Regions from separate parts of the Agrobacterium sp. 22-223-1 genome, predicted to be linked through region 1. Evidence: riboswitches for the same ligand, from Rfam matches in the RefSeq annotation. Region 1 holds a riboswitch; each other region holds the start of a gene.

Region 1 (6,196 bases):
AGCTCACGGATAAGCTCGAAAAACTGACCGCCCTTCTTGCCAGCCGCTGTTTCCCGGCGCAGTGAAATCGTCAGAATATCCGTGTTGCTCGCCCGCACGGCATCGGCAAGCACGGCGGGGGACGGATAGCGCGCCGTGCCGAGCAGGAGACGGGACGAGACCTCGCGACCATAAAGCGTCAGCATGGTTTCAGCCTCCCTGCATCGGCGAGAGGATTTCGATACGATCGAAAGCCTTCAGCTTATAATCTGCGCGCTCTTCCGAATGCACCAGATCGCCATTTACCGCCGTCGCCAGCCACTCACCCTCGTATTCGAGGCTGGCGAGCAGGCCGGCCAGCGTCTCGGCGGCCAGATCAAGCTCGTCGCCATTCACCAGAAATTTCATGATCCCGTTCCTTTTGAGAGAGAATTTGGCAGACGATTTCAGCCGTCTGCCGCGCCATCGCCGGCGACAGCAGAAAGCCATGCCGGTGCGCGCCGTTGATGAAAATTGTCCGGCCATCCTGCGTGACCTTCGGCAGATTGTCGGGATAGGCGGGGCGCACGCCGGTGCCTGTCTCGATGATTTCCGCTTCCGCGAAAGCCGGATGCACGGCATAGGCGGCATTCAGGAACTCCATCATCGAGCGGGCGGAAATGGCGCCCGCATCTTCCGTCTCGATCATCGTCGCGCCCACCATGAAACGGCAGGGCTCGCGCGGCACGATGTAGAGCGGAATGCGCGGATGCAGCAGCCGGACGGGACGAGACAGGGAAACCTCCCGCGTGGCGAGATAGAGCATCTCTCCCCGCACACCGCGAAGATCGGAAATCCCGCCGATTGCCGCAGCACCAGTGCAATCCACCACCCGGTCGAACGGCTCTTCATCCAGCGGGATACCCATATGGAACTGCACACCCATGGTGCAAAGCCGTTCATGCAGCGATTTCAGTGCAAGACGCGGATCGAGATGCCCCTCACCCGGAAAATAAAGCCCTGAGCGAAACCGCCCGGCAAGATCTGGCTCCAGCGCGGCGATTTCGCCCTCATCCACCCAGCGATAACCGTCGGTTCGCGATGCGAAACGCGAAAGCTCCGCCTTATCGCGGGCCGGCGCAACGACCAGCGTACCGTGCCGCACGACAAGGCCGGGTGTCGCTTCATCCCACCAGTCGAGCGCCGCCTGCCCGAGCGTCAGAACCGGCTCTTCACCGCTTTCACGCTCACACCAGGGCGCCAGCATGCCACCCGCATACCAGGATGCGCCGCGAGAGGGTTCGGCATTGCGCTCGCAAATATCGACGGTAACGCCGGTCCGCACCAGTTCGAAGGCCGCCGTCAAACCGGCGACCCCCGTTCCCTTGACAAGCACGCGCATGTTATTCGGCATCCGCAGGCGTCGCGAGCGGCATGTAAAGCTCGCCGCCTTCCTTGAAACGTGCGGCCATGGCCTCCAGCCCCTCCTTCTGCGCCTCGGCGCGGATATCGTGAGAAATCCGCATCGAGCAGAATTTCGGCCCGCACATGGAGCAGAAATGCGCGACCTTGTGCGCTTCCTTCGGCAAGGTCTCGTCATGGAAGGAGCGCGCCGTATCCGGGTCCAGCGACAGGTTGAACTGATCCTCCCAGCGGAACTCGAACCGCGCGCGCGACAGCGCATCGTCCCGCACCTGCGCTGCCGGATGGCCCTTGGCGAGATCGGCGGCGTGCGCGGCGATCTTGTAGGTGATGACACCGACCTTCACGTCGTTACGATCCGGCAGTCCGAGATGTTCCTTCGGCGTGACGTAGCAAAGCATGGCGGTGCCAAACCAGCCGATCATCGCCGCCCCAATGCCTGACGTGATGTGGTCGTAACCGGGCGCAATATCGGTGGTGAGCGGTCCAAGCGTATAGAAGGGCGCTTCACCGCACGTCTTCAGCTGCTTGTCCATGTTTTCCTTGATCTTGTGCATCGGCACATGGCCGGGGCCTTCGATCATCACCTGGCAATCCTTAGCCCAGGCGATCTGCGTCAACTCGCCCAGCGTTTCCAGCTCGGCGAACTGCGCGGCATCATTCGCGTCGGCAATCGAGCCGGGACGCAGGCCATCGCCCAGCGAGAAGGAGACGTCGTAAGCGCGGCAGATGTCGCAAATCTCCTCGAAATGCTCATAGAGGAAGCTTTCCTTGTGGTGATGCAGACACCACTTGGCCATGATCGACCCGCCGCGCGAGACGATGCCGGTGACGCGGTTGACGGTGAGCGGGATGTAATGCAGCCGCACGCCGGCATGGATGGTGAAGTAATCCACACCCTGCTCCGCCTGTTCGATCAGCGTATCGCGGAACACTTCCCAGTTCAGGTCTTCGGCAATGCCGTTGACCTTCTCAAGCGCCTGATAAAGCGGCACCGTGCCGATCGGCACCGGCGAATTGCGGATGATCCACTCGCGGATATTGTGGATGTTGCGGCCGGTAGACAGGTCCATGACGGTATCCGCACCCCAGCGGATCGCCCAGACCATCTTCTCCACCTCTTCCGCCATGGAGGAGGTGACGGCGGAATTGCCGATATTGGCATTGATCTTGACGAGAAAATTGCGGCCGATGATCATCGGCTCAAGTTCCGAATGATTGATATTGGCGGGGATGATGGCGCGGCCGGCCGCCACTTCCTGACGCACGAATTCCGCCGTGACGTAGTCCGGGATATGCGCACCGAAACTCTCGCCGTCGCGCGCCAACTTTTCCCTGGCCGCCTCGCGCCCGAGATTTTCGCGGATGGCGATGAATTCCATTTCTGGTGTGATGATACCTGCCCGCGCATAGGCAAGCTGGGTCACGGCTTTACCGGCCGTGGCTCTGAGCGGCTGGTGGCGCACGGAAAATTCTGGCGTCAGGCGTTCGCCGGTGGCAAAGCCATTGTCCTCGGGCTTGACGTGCCGGCCGTCATAAGCCTCGACATCGCCGCGCGCCACGATCCAGTCATGACGCAGACGCGGCAGACCCTTTTCAATCAGAACGGGATGCGAAGGATCGGTATAGGGACCGGAGGAATCGTAAACCGTCACCGGCGGTTCGCCCGCCGTCGGATGAACGGCGATCTCGCGCATCGGCACGCGGATATGGGGATGTAAAATGCCGGCTTTGTGAATTTTGGTAGAGGCGGCATGCGGCCCGGTGGTGACGACAAGCGGGATATTCTTGGCAGCGATATTCATCTTGAGGCTCCAAAGTTTGACAGTGGAGACCCAGTTCGAGCCGGAATGATGGAAAATACCGAATTGCCGAAACGCGACGTCATACGCCCGCCCGACCTTCGGTCTTTGCACCGTCCCTACGCCAGTATGAACTGGATCAGGTTCAACGGGTCACTGCGCATGAAAGCAGAATCTCAGCCCCTTGACGGGACACCCCTGGTGAATGGCCACAGCAAAAAACACCGACCGACATTTGTCAAGGCCGACGATCCATGCTTGGCAAAGGTGCGGGAATGGCGCATGCTGCCGTTAGTTGTAATTAACCTAACGGTTTAGGCGAATATTATCGTTTGCAACGTAACGATAAGCACAAACCATCCTGATGTGAAATTCATGGGAGATACGTCGGAATGAACGCGACTATTCGTGAAATACTGGCCAAATTCGGCCAGCTTCCAACCCCTGTCGATACGATTGCAGATGAAGCCGATCTTTATGCGGCAGGCCTTTCTTCCTTTGCATCGGTGCAATTGATGCTCGGCATCGAAGAAGCATTCGATATCGAATTCCCCGACAATCTGCTGAACCGCAAGTCCTTTGCGAGCATCAGAGCCATTGAAGACACCGTTAAGCTCATTCTGGATGGTAAAGAGGCAGCCTGATGAACGTCACCGTAGCGCCGCAGGATGAAACGCTGTCCGCGCGCGCGGGCCGTGTCGCGGCAATTGCCGCCAAACACGCGGATGAGGTGGATGTCACCGGCCGATTCCCACAGGAAGCCGTCGACGCCTTGCGACAGGAACGCCTGCTCGGCATCCAGGTCCCCTCTTCGCTGGGCGGCGAAAGCGCTTCCTTACAGGAAATCGCCGATATCTGCGCCCGTCTCGGTCAGGCCTGTTCGGCAACCGCGATGATTTTCGCCATGCACCATATCAAGGCATCCAGCCTGGTGGAACACGGCGAGACGAGCGCATGGCATGCCGGCTTCATGAGCCGCATCGCCAGCGAACAGCTTCTCCTTGGCTCCGCCACCACCGAAGGCGGCATTGGCGGCAATCTGCGCAACTCCATCTGTGCAATCGAGGTCGAAGGCGATTTCTGCCGGCTGGAAAAGGACGCCACCGTCATTTCCTATGGCAGCAATGCCGATGCGATCCTCATCACCTCGCGCGCCCACAAGGATGCCGCGCCCGCCGATCAGGTGATGACGGTCTTCCTGAAAAACCAGTACACGCTCGAAAAGACCCATGTGTGGGATACGCTCGGCATGCGCGGCACCTGCTCGGACGGCTTCCTGTTTCGTGGCGAAGCGCCGGCGGCGCAGATATTCCCGAAACCCTTTGCGGAAATCGCCGCACAATCCATGCTTGCAAGCTCGCATCTCCTGTGGAGCGCCGTCTGGTACGGCATCGCCTCGGATGCCGTGCTGCGCGCCCAGTCTTTCGTCAGAGCCGCGGCGCGCAAGTCGCCCGGCACCGCCCCTCCCGGCGCGATCCGTCTTGCCGAGGTCTCCACCAAGCTGCAGGTCGTGAAATCCAACATCATCGCCGGCATCAAGGCTTACGAGGACACCAAGAGCGACCCCGAAAAACTGATGTCCATGGCTTTTGCCGTCGCCATGAACAATGTGAAGATTTGCTCTTCCGAAACCATTCTCGAGATCATCGACCACGCCATGCTGGTCTGCGGCATCATGGGCTACAAGAACGGCACGCCCTACAGCCTCGGCCGGCACCTGCGCGACGCGCATTCCGCCCGCCTGATGATTTCCAACGACCGCATTCTCGGCAATTCCGCCAATCTCCTGCTGGTTCACAAGCAGGACACCAGCCTCTTGGGATAAGACCATGGACATGCAAACATCGTTTCTCGATCGACTGTTCGAAGAAGGCCTGCTGATTGAAACCGGTGTGGACGGTCTTTATGGACGCAGCGGCCAGTTCGAGGATGTCATTGCCGCCTTCGAGCGGCTGATCGACCGCACTGGCGGCGCTGACGGCGCCGAAGCAATCCGCTTTCCGCCCGGCATCAACCGCGCCTATTTCGAAAAGAGCGGTTATATGAAGAGCTTCCCGCAGCTCGCCGGCACGGTCCATTCCTTCTGCGGCTGTGAACTCGACCATGTCAGCCTGCTGAAAACCATGGATGAGGGCGGCGACTGGACCAAAGACCAGAAAGCCACCGACATCGTGCTGACGCCGGCGGCCTGCTACCCGCTTTATCCGACGATTGCCAAGCGCGGCGCACTACCTGCCGGCGGCGGTCTTTATGACATCCAGTCCTATTGCTTCCGCCATGAACCTTCCAAGGACCCGGCCCGCCAGCAGCTTTTCCGCATGCGCGAATATGTTTGCATGGGCACCGAGTCCGACGTCACCGAATTCCGCCAGACCTGGATGGATCGCGGCGTGGAGATGATGAAAGCGGTTGGGCTCGACGTCACCATCGATGTCGCCAACGATCCCTTCTTCGGCCGCGCCGGCAAGATGCTGGCCAACAACCAGCGCGACCAGAACCTGAAATTCGAACTCTTGATCCCGGTCACATCCACGACCAGCCCGACGGCCTGCATGAGCTTCAACTACCATCAGGATGCCTTCGGCCAGAAATGGGGCCTCAATCTCGACAATGGCGATGTCGCCCATACCGCCTGCGTCGGTTTCGGCCTTGAGCGCATCGCGCTGGCGCTGTTTGCGCATCATGGTCTCGACGTGAAGAAATGGCCTGCGAAGGTCGTGGAAACGCTCTGGGGCTGATCATTCATGCGGCAGATTTTTCCCGGTCTCGATCCCAGAAACTATGTGCAGCATCCGCTCCATTCCTCCGAGAGAATGTGGCCGGAGACCAATTGCTACATCGATTTGTGGATCGAGGTGCTGGCCTCGAAAGGTCTGTCGCCGGAAGCCATGTTCGGTTTCACGCTCACGCAGGATTTCGAAGGTGACCAGTTCACCTTCTTCAAGGTGCCGCTGGAAGACCTCGAGGCGCTTTATGGCGTTCGCGCCACCGAACTTGCGATCTTCGACAGCGTG
Region 2 (6,196 bases), 160 kb from region 1:
GAGGCGGTCGCGGATAGCCGTGTGATTGCGGCCGACGGCGGCATGCGCCATGCCGGGCCGCTTGGCCTTGCGCCGGAGTTGTGGGTCGGGGATTTCGATTCCGCCAGCAAAGAGTTGCTGGAGGCCTGGCCCGATGTAGCGCGGCAGCCATACCCGGCCGCAAAGGCGGTGACGGATGGCGAGATCGCGGTATCGGAAGCTCTCTCCCGTGGAGCGCATTCGCTGGTGCTTGTCGGTGCGCTTGGAGGCGCGAGAAGCGACCATGCGCTTCAGCACCTCCTTTACGCGGTGGCGCTCGCCGAACGTGGTATCGACGTTACGCTGACCTCCGGTGAAGAAGAGGCGCGGCCGCTGCTTGCCGGTTCGCTGGATATCGATTTGCCGCCCGCCTCGCTGTTTTCGGTTGCCGGATTTACCGCCCTTGAGGGGCTCGATATCGGCAATGTGCGTTATCCGCTGAAGGATTTCGCGCTTGCTTTCGGTTCGTCCCGCACTATTTCCAATGTCGCGAATGGCGGCCCCGTGCATTTCTCGCTGAAAAGCGGAAAAGCCATCGTGCTCGCCCGCCCTTATGATCTGACCGGAGCCTGACGCCTTGGCACCCCCTATTTTGAAACTCGATGACATCAAGCTGACCTTCGGCGTGACCCCGCTGCTCGACGGCGCCAATCTCCAGGTGGAACCGGGCGACCGCATCTGCCTTGTCGGGCGCAACGGTTCCGGCAAGTCCACCCTGATGAAGATCGCCGCGGGCCTGGTCGAGGCGCAGTCGGGTGAGGTTTTCCGGCATCCGGCCGCCACCATCCGTTATCTCGAGCAGGCCCCGGATTTTGCCGGTTACGACACGGTTCAGGCCTATGCCGAAGCGGGGCTCGGACCCGGTGACGATCCCTATCGCGTCACCTATCTTCTGGAGCATCTTGGCCTCACCGGACAGGAACATCCGACGAGCCTTTCCGGCGGTGAAGCGCGACGTGCGGCCCTTGCCCGCGTCATGGCGCCCGAGCCCGATATCCTGATGCTGGACGAACCGACCAACCATCTCGATTTGCCCACCATCGAATGGCTTGAAAGCGAGTTGCAGCAGACGCGCAGCGCGCTGGTGCTGATTTCGCATGACCGGCGTTTTCTCGAAAAGGTCTCGACCTCGACCGTCTGGTTGGATCGTGGCCAGTCGCGCCGTCTCAATCGCGGTTTTGCCCATTTCGAGGAATGGCGCGACAAGGTGCTGGAAGAGGAAGAACTGGAACAGCACAAGCTCGGCAAGGCCATCGAGCGCGAAGAACACTGGATGCGCTATGGCGTGACCGCAAGGCGTAAGCGCAACATGCGCCGCGTCGGCGAGCTTCAGGCCATGCGTGCGGAATATCGCGGCCATAAGGGGCCGCAGGGCACGGTGCAGGCGACCGTCACGGAAGGGCGGGAATCCGGCAAGCTGGTTATCGAGGCCGAGGCCATCACCAAGGCTTATGGCGAGCGCGTGATCGTCGCGCCGTTTTCGCTGCGCGTCCATCGCGGCGATTGCATCGGTTTCGTCGGCCCGAATGGCGCCGGTAAAACCACGCTTCTGAAGATGCTCACCGGCCAGCTGGAGCCCGATAGCGGCTCGGTGAAGCTCGGCACCAATCTGGAGATTGCGACGCTCGACCAGAAACGCGAGGATCTCAATCCCAACGATACGCTCGCGCATTATCTGACCGATGGTCGTGGTGAAAATCTGCTGGTCAACGGCGAATTGAAGCATGTGACGGGCTATATGAAAGACTTTCTGTTCCAGCCGGAACAGGCCCGCACGCCGATCCGCAACCTTTCCGGGGGCGAGCGCGCGCGCCTTATTCTGGCGCGCATTCTGGCGCGGCCGACCAATCTTCTGATCCTCGACGAGCCGACCAACGATCTGGATATCGAAACGCTCGATCTGTTGCAGGAAATCGTTGCGGGCTTTTCCGGCACCGTTATCCTCGTCAGCCACGACCGCGATTTCCTCGACCGCACCGTCACCTCCACCATCGCGCCCGTCAATCCGGATGAGCCGGACGGACGATGGATCGAATATGCCGGTGGCTACTCGGACATGATGGCGCAGCGCAAGGGCGCGGCGGAAGAAAAACGCAAGGCTGAGAAACAGGAAAAGGCGAAGGCCGCACCTTCGGCCTCTGCATCGCAGGATCCTTCAAAGGCCAAGGGCAAGCTTTCCTTCAAGCAGAAATTCGCGCTCGAAAATCTTCCGAAGGAGATGGAAAAGGCGCAAGGCGAAATCGCAAAACGCGAGCAGCGCATGGCCGATCCGGAACTTTTCACAAAGGACCCGGCGGCCTTCAACACGCTGGCGCAGGAGATGTCAAAGCTGCGCGACAAGCTGGAGGCCATGGAAGAAGAATGGCTGGAACTGGAGATGCTGCGCGAGGAACTGGAGGGCTGAAGGCAATCAGTTCCCCGTTTGACCGGTCCTCCTTCGGCCTTTGACAGAAAAGCAGAATTGCCGTTCTATGCCGGCGTTCGTTTGGAGGAGTTGTGAAAATGCGCATGATTTTCGTCAATCTGCCGGTCAAGAATATCGAGACATCAAGGAACTTCTTCACTGCTCTCGGTTTCAGCTTCAACCCGGAATATTCGGATGACCGCACGCTCTGCATGATCGTGGAAGAGAATATCTTCGTGATGCTTCTCCAGGAGGGACGTTTCCGCGATTTCATCAACGGCGACATTGCCGACGCGACGCGAACCACCGAGGTTCTGACCTGTCTTTCCGCCGGAAGCAGGGAGGAAATCGACCGGATGATCGCCACGGCGCTTGCCTCCGGCGGCAGCGGCTGGAAGCCTGTTCAGGACCATGGCTTCATGTATGCCGGCAGCTTTCAGGATCCCGACGGGCACGTCTGGGAACTGGTGCATATGACGGAACAGGGCTGACCTCGGCCATCTTGCCAATCAGGGACGGCGGGACTACACCATCATCTTGATCTAACGGGGTGTCTTTTGCGCTTGGGTGCAAAAGGCTGAGAGGCTTGCCAACCCGAAGAACCTGATCCGGTTCATACCGGCGGAGGGATTAGACGGCTTTAACGCAGGCGGCTATTTCCCTATCGTTTTTTTGAGGAGATACCCGTGCGCCGTCGTCTTTTCCTGAATTCCCTCGTTGCCGCCTCGCTGTTTCTGCCCGGTCTTGCCGTCGCACAGGATAGACAGGAGCTGACCGTCTACACCTATGAGAGCTTCGTTTCCGAATGGGGTCCCGGTCCCAAGGTGAAGGAGGCCTTCGAGAAGGTTTGCAATTGCACGGTCAATTTCGTCGGCGTGGCCGATGGCGTGGCGCTGCTCAATCGTCTGAAGCTTGAAGGGGCGGGGTCCAAGGCGGATGTCGTCGTCGGTCTCGACACCAATCTTGTCGCGGAAGCAAAACAGACCGGTCTGTTCGATGTCAGCGGCATCGATGCATCGGCGGCCAAGGTGCCGGGCGGCTACACGGACGATGTTTTCGTTCCCTATGATTACGGTCATTTCGCTGTCATCTATGATACGCAGACGGTGAAAAACCCGCCGGCGAGCCTGAAAGACCTCGTGGAAGGCGACGCGTCGCAGAAAATCGTCATTCAGGATCCGCGCACCTCCACGCCGGGGCTTGGCCTGCTGCTATGGGTGAAATCGGTTTACGGCGACAAGGCCCCGGAGGCCTGGGAAAAGCTCAGGAAGCGCATTCTCACCGTTACGCCGGGCTGGTCGGAATCCTATGGCCTCTTCACCAAGGGTGAGGTGCCGATGGTGCTCTCCTACACCACCTCGCCCGCCTATCACATGGTCGCTGAAAAAACGGATCGTTATCAGGCCGCCGCCTTTTCCGAAGGGCATTACATCCAGATCGAGGTTTCCGGTCTCCTTAAAAACGCGCCGCACAAGGAGCTGGCAAAGCAGTTCCTCGCTTTCACGCTGACATCCGGTTTTCAGGATGCCATTCCGGAAAACAACTGGATGATGCCGGTCGCGGCGACCTCCAAGCCCTTGCCGGAGGCGTTTTCAAAACTCGTGGTGCCGCAGAAGACTTTCCTGATGGATCCGGAAGAGGTGGCGAAGAACCGCAAGGCATGGATCGATGAATGGCTTGCCGCCATGAGCATGAATTGAGGAAGAGGCACACCCGCGCATGATGCTGCGTCGCGATTACCGGCGGTCGATCATTTTCGGAACGGCGGCTTTTGCCGCCGTTTTCCTGTTCATGGCGCTCGCGGTTGCGGCTCTCCTGTCTTTTGATGCCGGCGCGTCCGCTGCCGGCATCATGGATGCCTATACGCTGCGCATCCTGCGTTTCACGCTTTATCAGGCAACGCTTTCCACCCTTCTTTCCATTGTTCTCGGCCTGCCGGTGGCGCTGGCGCTTTGCCGTCGGCGCGAGTTTCCGGGAAGGATCTGGATCATCAGGCTGATGGCGGTGCCGATGGGTCTGCCGGTGATCGTCGGCGCCTTCGGTATCATCACCATCTGGGGCAGGCAGGGCGTTTTGAATTCGGCACTCGTTTTTGCCGGGGCGGATGAGCCTTTCAGCATTTACGGCCTGTCCGGCATCCTCATTGCCCATGTGTTTTTCAATCTTCCGCTTTCGGTGCGGCTGATGCTGGCCGGGCTGGAGCGCATTCCGGGCGAATATTGGCGCATGGCGGCGAGCCTCGGCATGGGGCCGGTTTCGATTTTTCGGTTTATCGAATGGCCGGCGGTCGCGCGTCTCGTTCCCGGCATTGCCGGGCTTGTCTTCATGCTGTGCGCCACCAGCTTCACGCTCGTTCTTCTGTTGGGCGGCGGGCCCGCGGCAACGACGCTGGAGGTGGCGATCTATCAGGCGCTGCGGTTCGATTTCGATCCGCAGCGGGCGATTGCGCTTTCGGTTTTGCAAATTGCCCTCACCGCAATCCTGCTTGGCCTTCTTGCCTTTTTGCCGTCGCCTGAAGCGGAAATTCCCTCGCTTGGTCGTTCCCTTCGCCGTTTCGACGGAAAGGGCATCGGTGCCCGCCTCTGGGATGGCGCGGCAATCGTGTTCGCTGTTCTGCTGATCGGCCTGCCGCTTGTCGCCATAGCAGTCTCAGGTTTGAGGGCCGATCTGCCGCGCCTTCTGTCCGCGCCGATTTTCCTGCGCGCGGCGGTGACCAGTCTTGCAATCGCCGCACTGTCCGCAGCCCTTGTCGTGCTTTGCTGCATGGCGATCATCGGCGCGCGCCAGGCGATAGGCTCCAGACGGCAGGCGGGGCAACCCCTGCGCTTCCTCGCCGCCATGCTGGGGGCAGGGTCTTCGCTGGCGCTCTTGGTGCCGCCTGTCGTGTTGGGAAGCGGGTGGTTCCTGTTATTGCGGGTTTTCGGCGATGTCAGCTTCTACGCACCCGTTCTCGTGGGGCTCATCAATATGCTGATGGCTTTGCCGCTTGCCATGCGGGTACTGGAACCGGCCTTCACCAGTCATTTTTTACGCACCGGCCGGCTTTCCGCCAGTCTCGGGCTTCAGGGTTTCGCGCGGCTGCGGTTTGCCGATCTGCCGGTTCTGTGGCGGTCGCTGGCTATGGCGTTTTCATTCGCCATGGCCCTGTCGCTCGGCGATTTAGGCGCGGTTGCCCTGTTCGGCTCGGAAAATTTCGTCACCCTGCCGTGGCTGGTCTATAGCAATATGGGCAGCTACCGCACCAATGATGCCGCCGGTTATGCCTTCCTTCTCGGCATCGTCTGCCTGCTGCTTGCCGCAGGCGGCGTTTCACGGCAGTCCCAATCAGCAAGGGCGAGCATATGACAGGCGATGATTTTGCCGTTGAACTGGACAAGGTCAGGCTACGGCTTGGAACACAGGATTTCGAACTTGATTGTTCGTTCCCTAAGGGGCAGATAACCGCCGTTGTCGGGGCATCCGGCTCGGGAAAATCCACGCTTCTCAATCTCGTCGCCGGTTTCGAGGAACCGGATTCCGGGCGCGTGATGATCGGCGGGCAGGACATGACCGCGCTTGATCCTTCGGAAAGACCGGTCTCATCAATCTTTCAGGATAATAATCTTTTCGCCCATCTCGATATCTTCATCAATGTCGCTCTCGGTGTCAGCCCCGGGCTGAAATTGCGGGTGGAAGACCGGCAAGAGATTGAGATGGCCCTCGTCCGTGTCGGTCTTGCGGGTTTCGACAAACGCTTGCCGGGCACGCTTTCCGGTGGAGAAAGACAGAGGGCGG
Region 3 (6,196 bases), on a different contig from region 1:
AACTCACTACCCCTCGCCAGATGAGCGGTAATCGCCGCCGCCAATGTGCAGCCGGTGCCGTGGTCGTTGTTCGTCTCGACCCTCGGCGCGGAAAGCGCCTGCATGGTGCCATCCGCAAACAGATAATCCGTGCTCTCAGGCCCGTCGCCATGGCCGCCCTTGATGAGCACGGCTTTCGCGCCCGCCTTCAGGATCAACTCAGCCTGGCGGGCGATCTCCGTCTCCGTCTTCGCCATCGAAGTGCCGGTCAGCAGCGCCGCTTCCGGCAGGTTTGGCGTAACGATGGTCGCGAGCGGCAGCAAGTCGCGCCGCAATGTCTCGATGGCGTCTTCATGCAGCAGACGGTCGCCTGATGTAGCCACCATGACCGGGTCCAGCACCACCGGCTGCGATTGCCGCCGAAGCCGTTCCGCGATGGCGGCGATGGTTTCGATCCGCGAGACCATGCCGATCTTCACCGCATTGACGGCGAGATCGGAGAATACCGCATCCATCTGCGCGACGATGGTGGCGACCGAAATATCCTCCACCGCCGTCACGCCCTTGGTGTTCTGGGCGGTTATGGCGGTGATGACGCTGGCGGCATAGGCGCCGAGCGCGGAGAAGGTCTTGATATCCGCCTGAATACCCGCGCCGCCGCCGCTGTCGGAGCCGGCAATGGTCAATGCAATGGCTGTCATGGCTGTCTCGCTTTCAGCGCCGCGTCAATCCTGGAGCGGAAGTCCTTGGTTGCGCTGGCAATATCGCCCGCGCGGAAAATGGCGGAAATGACCGCCACACCATCCGCGCCGGCGGCAATGACGGGTGGCACACGGGCAAGATCGATGCCGGCGATAGCGCCGACCGGCATATCCGGCTTCCACTCCTTCAGCAGGGCCCGCAGCATGGAAAAACCGTCGATACCCACCGGCTTGTCCGGATTGACCTTTGAAATGGTTTCAAACACGCCGCCGATGCAGGCGTAGTCGACGGGCATGGAGGCCGCTCGTTCGGCATCGGGACGGTTCTTGACGGTGAGGCCGATGATCGCCTTTTCGCCGAGAATACGCCTTGCGGTTTTGGCGTCCATGTCGTCGGCGCCGAGATGCACCCCGTCCGCGCCCGAGGCGAGCGCCACATCCACCCGATCGTTGATGACCAGCGGCACGCCGGTGCCGGCGATGGCCTCGTGAATGGCGCGGGCGTTTTCGATCATCTCGCGCGTCGAGCCGTGCTTGTCGCGATATTGCAGAATGGTCGCGCCGTTCAGTGCGGCCGCCAGAGCAAGCTCCTGCAGCGGCGCAACGTCACTGAGGCTCGCATCAACCAGCGCGTTGAGGCGGTAATCAACCTTGTTCATGCTCTATCCTCGCGTGATTTGTGATGTCCTCACCGGAAATTTCGGAAAGCGCATCCAGAAACGCCGGTTCGAAGGTGCCGGGGCCTCTGGTGTGTTTTGCTGCGAGTTCGGCGGAAACGCCGGTGACGGCAAGGGCGGAGGCCGCCGCAGTCAGGGCGTCCTTTTCCACTGCCATGAAGGCGGCGATGACGCCGCCTGAAAGGCACCCCGTTCCCGTCACCTTCGCCATCCACGGATGACCGTTGACGATCCTGATGCTGCGGGTCGTGTCGCTGAGATGATCCACAGGCCCGGTCTCGATCCTCACCACGCCAGGCACATCGCCGATCAGGCTCATCTCGGCGTGATTGCCACGCACGATCGTCGGGGAAAGTGCGATGAGTTCGCGCGCGAATTCCAGACGCGACGGCGAATAGTCGCAATGCACGGGGTCGACGATCCACGGCTTGCCGGATGCATTGGCGATTTCGATCGCCAGCCGGATGACCTTGCGCCGCTCGGCATCCAGTGTGCCGAGATTGACGGTCAGCGCATCCGCCTTGGTGACAAAACTCTCGATTTCCTCGAGCGAGGTGGTCATGGAGGGAATTCCGCCGACGACGGTGATGCCATCTGCGGTGAATTTCTGCACCACGGTGTTCATCAGGCAATGCACGCGCGGGCGTGTCTGCCGCACCCGCTCCAGAATCTCGGCGGCCTTTGCCGCTGTCGGAAAAGTCGCGGTCATGGCTGCTGCAGCTCCACGGCGATGTCGTCCGCCGCCGGTGCCTGCTTGATCAGCTGCATCTCCTGCATGAAGGCGCCGAAACGGGCGTAGCGCGCGCGGTCGAGTGCAGCCGGGCGCTTGGCGAAGCGCGGCAGCGTGTCGAAGAAAGCCTGCTTGTTCAGCGCATCGTCAAGGTTCGGATAGGCCTTGATGAAAAGCTGCCAGGATTCCTGCGGATGGTTGGTGATGAAGATCGCGGCCTGTTCCACGGCGGAGAGGAAACGCGGCAGGCGGTTGTCTTTTGCGAGATCCCGGTGCGTGACGAAGATCAGCTCGTCATAGGCCGGCACGCCGTGTTCCTCCGGGAAGAAGGAGCGGCCTTCATGTCCCTCTAGCTTCATCTGCGTCAGCTCGAAATTGCGGAAGCCGCCAAGCGTGGCATCCACCTTGCCGGCGATCAGCGACGGCGAGAGCGAGAAGTTGACGTTGATGAGTTCGATATCGTCCTTCGTCAGGCCGTCCTTTTCCAGCATGCGCTTCAGCATCGCATCCTCGAAGCCGGAAACGGAAAAGCCGACCTTCTTGCCCTTCAGGTCTTTCAGGCTCTTGATCGGCCCATCGGCCAGAACGGTGACGGTGTTGAGGGGCGTCTCGACCAGCGTGCCGAAACGCACGAGCGGCAGGCCGGCATCGTGATCGAGATAGAGGTTCGGTTGGTAGTGCACGCCGATATCGGCCTGTTTGGCCGAGACGAGGCGCGGCACGGCGGAGGGGTCTGCGGGCGGAACCAGTTCCACCTCCAGCCCCGCATCGGCAAACAGGCCGCGTTCTTTCGCGATCACCATCGGCGCATGATCGGGGTTCACGAACCACTCGAGCAACACGGTCAGCTTGTCGGCCGCATGCGATTGCATGGGTGAAAGCACGCTTGCTGCCGCGACGACGAGGGAAAGAAGAGTTCGTTTCATGGTGCCGAAAGTCTCCGTAAAGATCTGAAAGGAATGGTGTGTTCTGTTTCCTTGGCCCAGGGGGCCAGATTGGCGGTCGAGAAGTCGACGATGAGCCGCAGCAGCACCGCCATGATGGCGAGAATGGCCATGGCGGCGAACATGGTGTCGGTCTGCATGCGGGCATTGGACTGGATCATCACAAACCCGAGCCCCGCCGATGCGCCCACCCATTCGCCGATGACGGCGCCGAGCGGGGCAAGCGGCGCCGCCACCCTCAGGCCGGAAATGAGCGATGGCAGCGCTAGCGGCACACGCAACCGGGTGAGGATCTGCCAGTGGCTCGCCTCAGTCAGCGAGGCGGCGTCGAGGATGGCGCGATCGGTGCGGTTGAGGCCATCCGTGAAAGCGGAGGCAACGGGGAAGAAGATGATGATCGCCGTCATGACCACTTTCGAAGCCATGCCGAAACCGAACCAGAGGACGAGGATGGGGGCGAGCACGAAGACCGGAAAGGCCTGCAACACCAGAACCATCGGCCAGACGAGGCGGCCGAGGCGCGGGATGGCGGCAATCGTGAACGCGACGAGAATGCCGGCGGCGATGCCTGCCGCAAGCCCGAGCGCCATTTCGCCGAGCGTTACCAGTGCCTGCCCGAACAGGAAGCCGGGCTGGCGCCAGAAAGCGCCGGCAACATCGGCGGGCGACGGCAGGATATAGCGGGGCGGCGAAAACAGCCATGTTCCCGCCTGCCAGAAAACCAGCAGAAGACCGACACCGTTCAGCGCATGGGAGGCACGCATGAGCCGGACCTCAGACGCAGACGCACCGTGTGCGAAGGGCGGAAGGTTTCAGCATCATCATTCGTCTCCAGATGTGACAATCCCGGAGATCAGGCAAAGCGGAGAAGAGAAAGGGCAGCGCCTCTTGGCGCGACAGTTCCGTTCCTACGCCGGCATGACCCGGATCAGGTTCAAGGGTCCGGCTCATCGCCATCTCAGCACCGTTCGGTGCTCCCCTCGGAAGAGTTTGTTTTGTAGGTCAAGTTTCATAAATGTCAACGTCCCGCCGGCGATCCGTCGTCAGGCGTGATCGTGAATGCCTGAACGGGCTTGCGCTGGTGCGCATCTCCCATTGACGTATTAGTTATTGAGGAAATTAGATTTATCGAAAATTAGTTATCTATTGAAACTGCCTTTCAATATTATTCGGCTAACTTTCGCTCCGGGGAAAGGTTCCGGGGGCGAATTTGAAGAACATCTGGCAGGATAAATCGGGAAATTTCGGCATTCTCAGCGCCCTGTTGATGGTGCCGCTGATCGGGGCGGCCGGCGTGGCCCTTGATGTGACGCATGGCATGGCTGTCAAATCGGACCTGCAGATGGCGGCGGATGCTGCGGCGCTTGCTGTGGTTGCCGATACGTCGTCGAGCGTTCAGAAGGCAAAGGAAATGTCGGGCGACGGTGTCATTTCGCTTGGCACTGATGAAGCCTCCGCATTTTTTGAAAGCAATGAGCGGGCCAATCCCGATTATAAGCTCCTGTCTCTTGATGTGTCGGTGATCAAACACGGTAACGCCATCGAATCCTCGGTCAATTTCACGGCATCCGTCGGCACCACGCTTTCACGGATACTCGGAGAGGATCTCATTACCGTTTCGGGCAAGGCGACCGCCAAATACGAGACGGAAACATTCAGCGACTTCTATGTCCTGCTGGATAACACCCCTTCGATGGGCGTTGGCGCGACGCCAACCGACGTTGCTACCATGGTTGCCAATACGAGCGACAAATGTGCTTTCGCTTGTCACATCGTGAAAAACGGGGTGGTCGATACAAACAGCTATTACTACAAAGCCAAAAGCCTCGGGGTTACGACGCGCATCAATGTGGTGGCGCAGGCTACGGCGAGCCTGATGGATACGGCAAAGTCCACGCGGAAAAGCAGCAATCAATATCGCATGGCTGTCTATACCTTCGGAGAGAAGGCGGAAGATACGAAGCTGCTCGAAGTCGTTCCCCTGACCTCTGATCTGGCGACTGCGAAGAAAAAAGCGGGCGAAATCGATCTGATGTCCATTCCCTATCAGGGCTATAATAACGACCAGCAGACCGACTTCGACCGGGCGCTGACCCAGATTGGAGACAGGATCGGCTCTTCGGGCACCGGTGCGAGTTCGGCGAGCCCGGAGAAGATCGTTTTCTTCGTGTCAGACGGCGTCGGCGATAGCTACAAGCCATCCTCCTGTACCAAAAAAACCACCAGCGGCCGCTGTCAGGAACCGATCGATATCAAATATTGCACGAAGCTGAAGGAAAAGGGTTTTCGCATCGCCGTGCTTTATACCACCTATCTGCCGCTGCCGACCAATGGCTGGTACAATAGCTGGATCGCGCCCTTTCAGCCGGAAATCGGTGCACGCATGCAGCAATGCGCTTCGCCGGGCCTGTTCTTCGAAGTCAGCCCGTCGCAGGGCATCAGCGATGCGATGACCGCCCTTTTCAAAAAGGCCATCACATCACCCCGCCTGACGGGGTGATGGCAGTGAGGAACTCGGCTATCGTTCAGCCGATGGTGCGAAGCTGTTCAAACAGCGGACGATGGCTGCTATCGGCAGAATAGAATACCGCCGGCTCGCCGAGCGGCGCGTCGACGGTGGCGTTTTGTCCGCCGGGATAATGCGTGCCGCTCCACAGGTGCACCCATTCACCGTCGCCCGGAAGATAGAGCGAGCGTTGCGTTTCGCCCGCTTTCCAGACCGGTGCGACAAGCATGTCCGCCCCGTAGAGATAGCAGTCCTGAATGGTATAGGTCTGCAGGTCATTCTCGTAGTGCAGGAAGAGCGGACGCTGCACCGGCAGGCCTGTTCTGGCCGCTTCCGCCGAGAGCGATTTCAGATAAGGGGCCAGCGCGACATAGATGGATGTCATGCGGGCGAAATGGGCAAGAACCGCCTCATCCTGATCGATCTGGAGATTGTCGCGCGGCCGATTGCCCTCATGGGTACGCATGACCGGCGTGAAGGCGGCCATCTCCGTCCAGCGCATGATGAGTTCCGCGGTTCTGACATTGCCGAACAGGCTGGTGTAACCGCCAATATCGGAATGGTGATAGGCATTGCCCATGAGGCCGGAGGAGAGCGCCCCGCAGATGACGGTGACCAGACCGTCGTGACGGGAGAAGTCGACCGACTGGTCGCCGCCC

What was found. Region 1 has a riboswitch for thiamine pyrophosphate ahead of thiC (phosphomethylpyrimidine synthase ThiC). Riboswitches for the same ligand answer to the same signal wherever they lie in the genome.
Region 2: another riboswitch for thiamine pyrophosphate. It lies ahead of thiB (thiamine ABC transporter substrate binding subunit); the one in region 1 lies ahead of thiC (phosphomethylpyrimidine synthase ThiC).
Region 3: another riboswitch for thiamine pyrophosphate. It lies ahead of ACQZ60_RS18185 (ABC transporter permease); the one in region 1 lies ahead of thiC (phosphomethylpyrimidine synthase ThiC).

What each region holds. Positions count from the first base shown of each region.
Region 1 is NZ_JBNWCN010000006.1:19,510-25,705, forward strand. It holds gene ACQZ60_RS21085 (thiazole synthase) at 1-185, opposite strand, end outside; gene thiS (sulfur carrier protein ThiS) at 190-387, opposite strand; gene thiO (glycine oxidase ThiO) at 356-1,360, opposite strand; gene thiC (phosphomethylpyrimidine synthase ThiC) at 1,362-3,185, opposite strand; TPP riboswitch at 3,281-3,392, opposite strand; gene ACQZ60_RS21105 (acyl carrier protein) at 3,575-3,826, shown strand; gene ACQZ60_RS21110 (acyl-CoA dehydrogenase family protein) at 3,826-5,007, shown strand; gene ACQZ60_RS21115 (amino acid--[acyl-carrier-protein] ligase) at 5,012-5,920, shown strand; gene ACQZ60_RS21120 (DUF1839 family protein) at 5,927-6,196, shown strand, end outside.
Region 2 is NZ_JBNWCN010000006.1:179,813-186,008, reverse strand. It holds gene ACQZ60_RS21845 (thiamine diphosphokinase) at 1-591, shown strand, start outside; gene ACQZ60_RS21840 (ABC-F family ATP-binding cassette domain-containing protein) at 596-2,422, shown strand; gene ACQZ60_RS21835 (VOC family protein) at 2,521-2,913, shown strand; TPP riboswitch at 2,959-3,069, shown strand; gene thiB (thiamine ABC transporter substrate binding subunit) at 3,109-4,122, shown strand; gene thiP (thiamine/thiamine pyrophosphate ABC transporter permease ThiP) at 4,142-5,767, shown strand; gene ACQZ60_RS21820 (ATP-binding cassette domain-containing protein) at 5,764-6,196, shown strand, end outside.
Region 3 is NZ_JBNWCN010000004.1:138,744-144,939, reverse strand. It holds gene thiD (bifunctional hydroxymethylpyrimidine kinase/phosphomethylpyrimidine kinase) at 1-680, opposite strand, end outside; gene thiE (thiamine phosphate synthase) at 677-1,339, opposite strand; gene ACQZ60_RS18195 (hydroxyethylthiazole kinase) at 1,326-2,066, opposite strand; gene ACQZ60_RS18190 (ABC transporter substrate-binding protein) at 2,063-3,013, opposite strand; gene ACQZ60_RS18185 (ABC transporter permease) at 3,010-3,795, opposite strand; TPP riboswitch at 3,920-4,022, opposite strand; gene ACQZ60_RS18180 (pilus assembly protein TadG-related protein) at 4,242-5,531, shown strand; gene ACQZ60_RS18175 (alpha-glucosidase) at 5,557-6,196, opposite strand, start outside.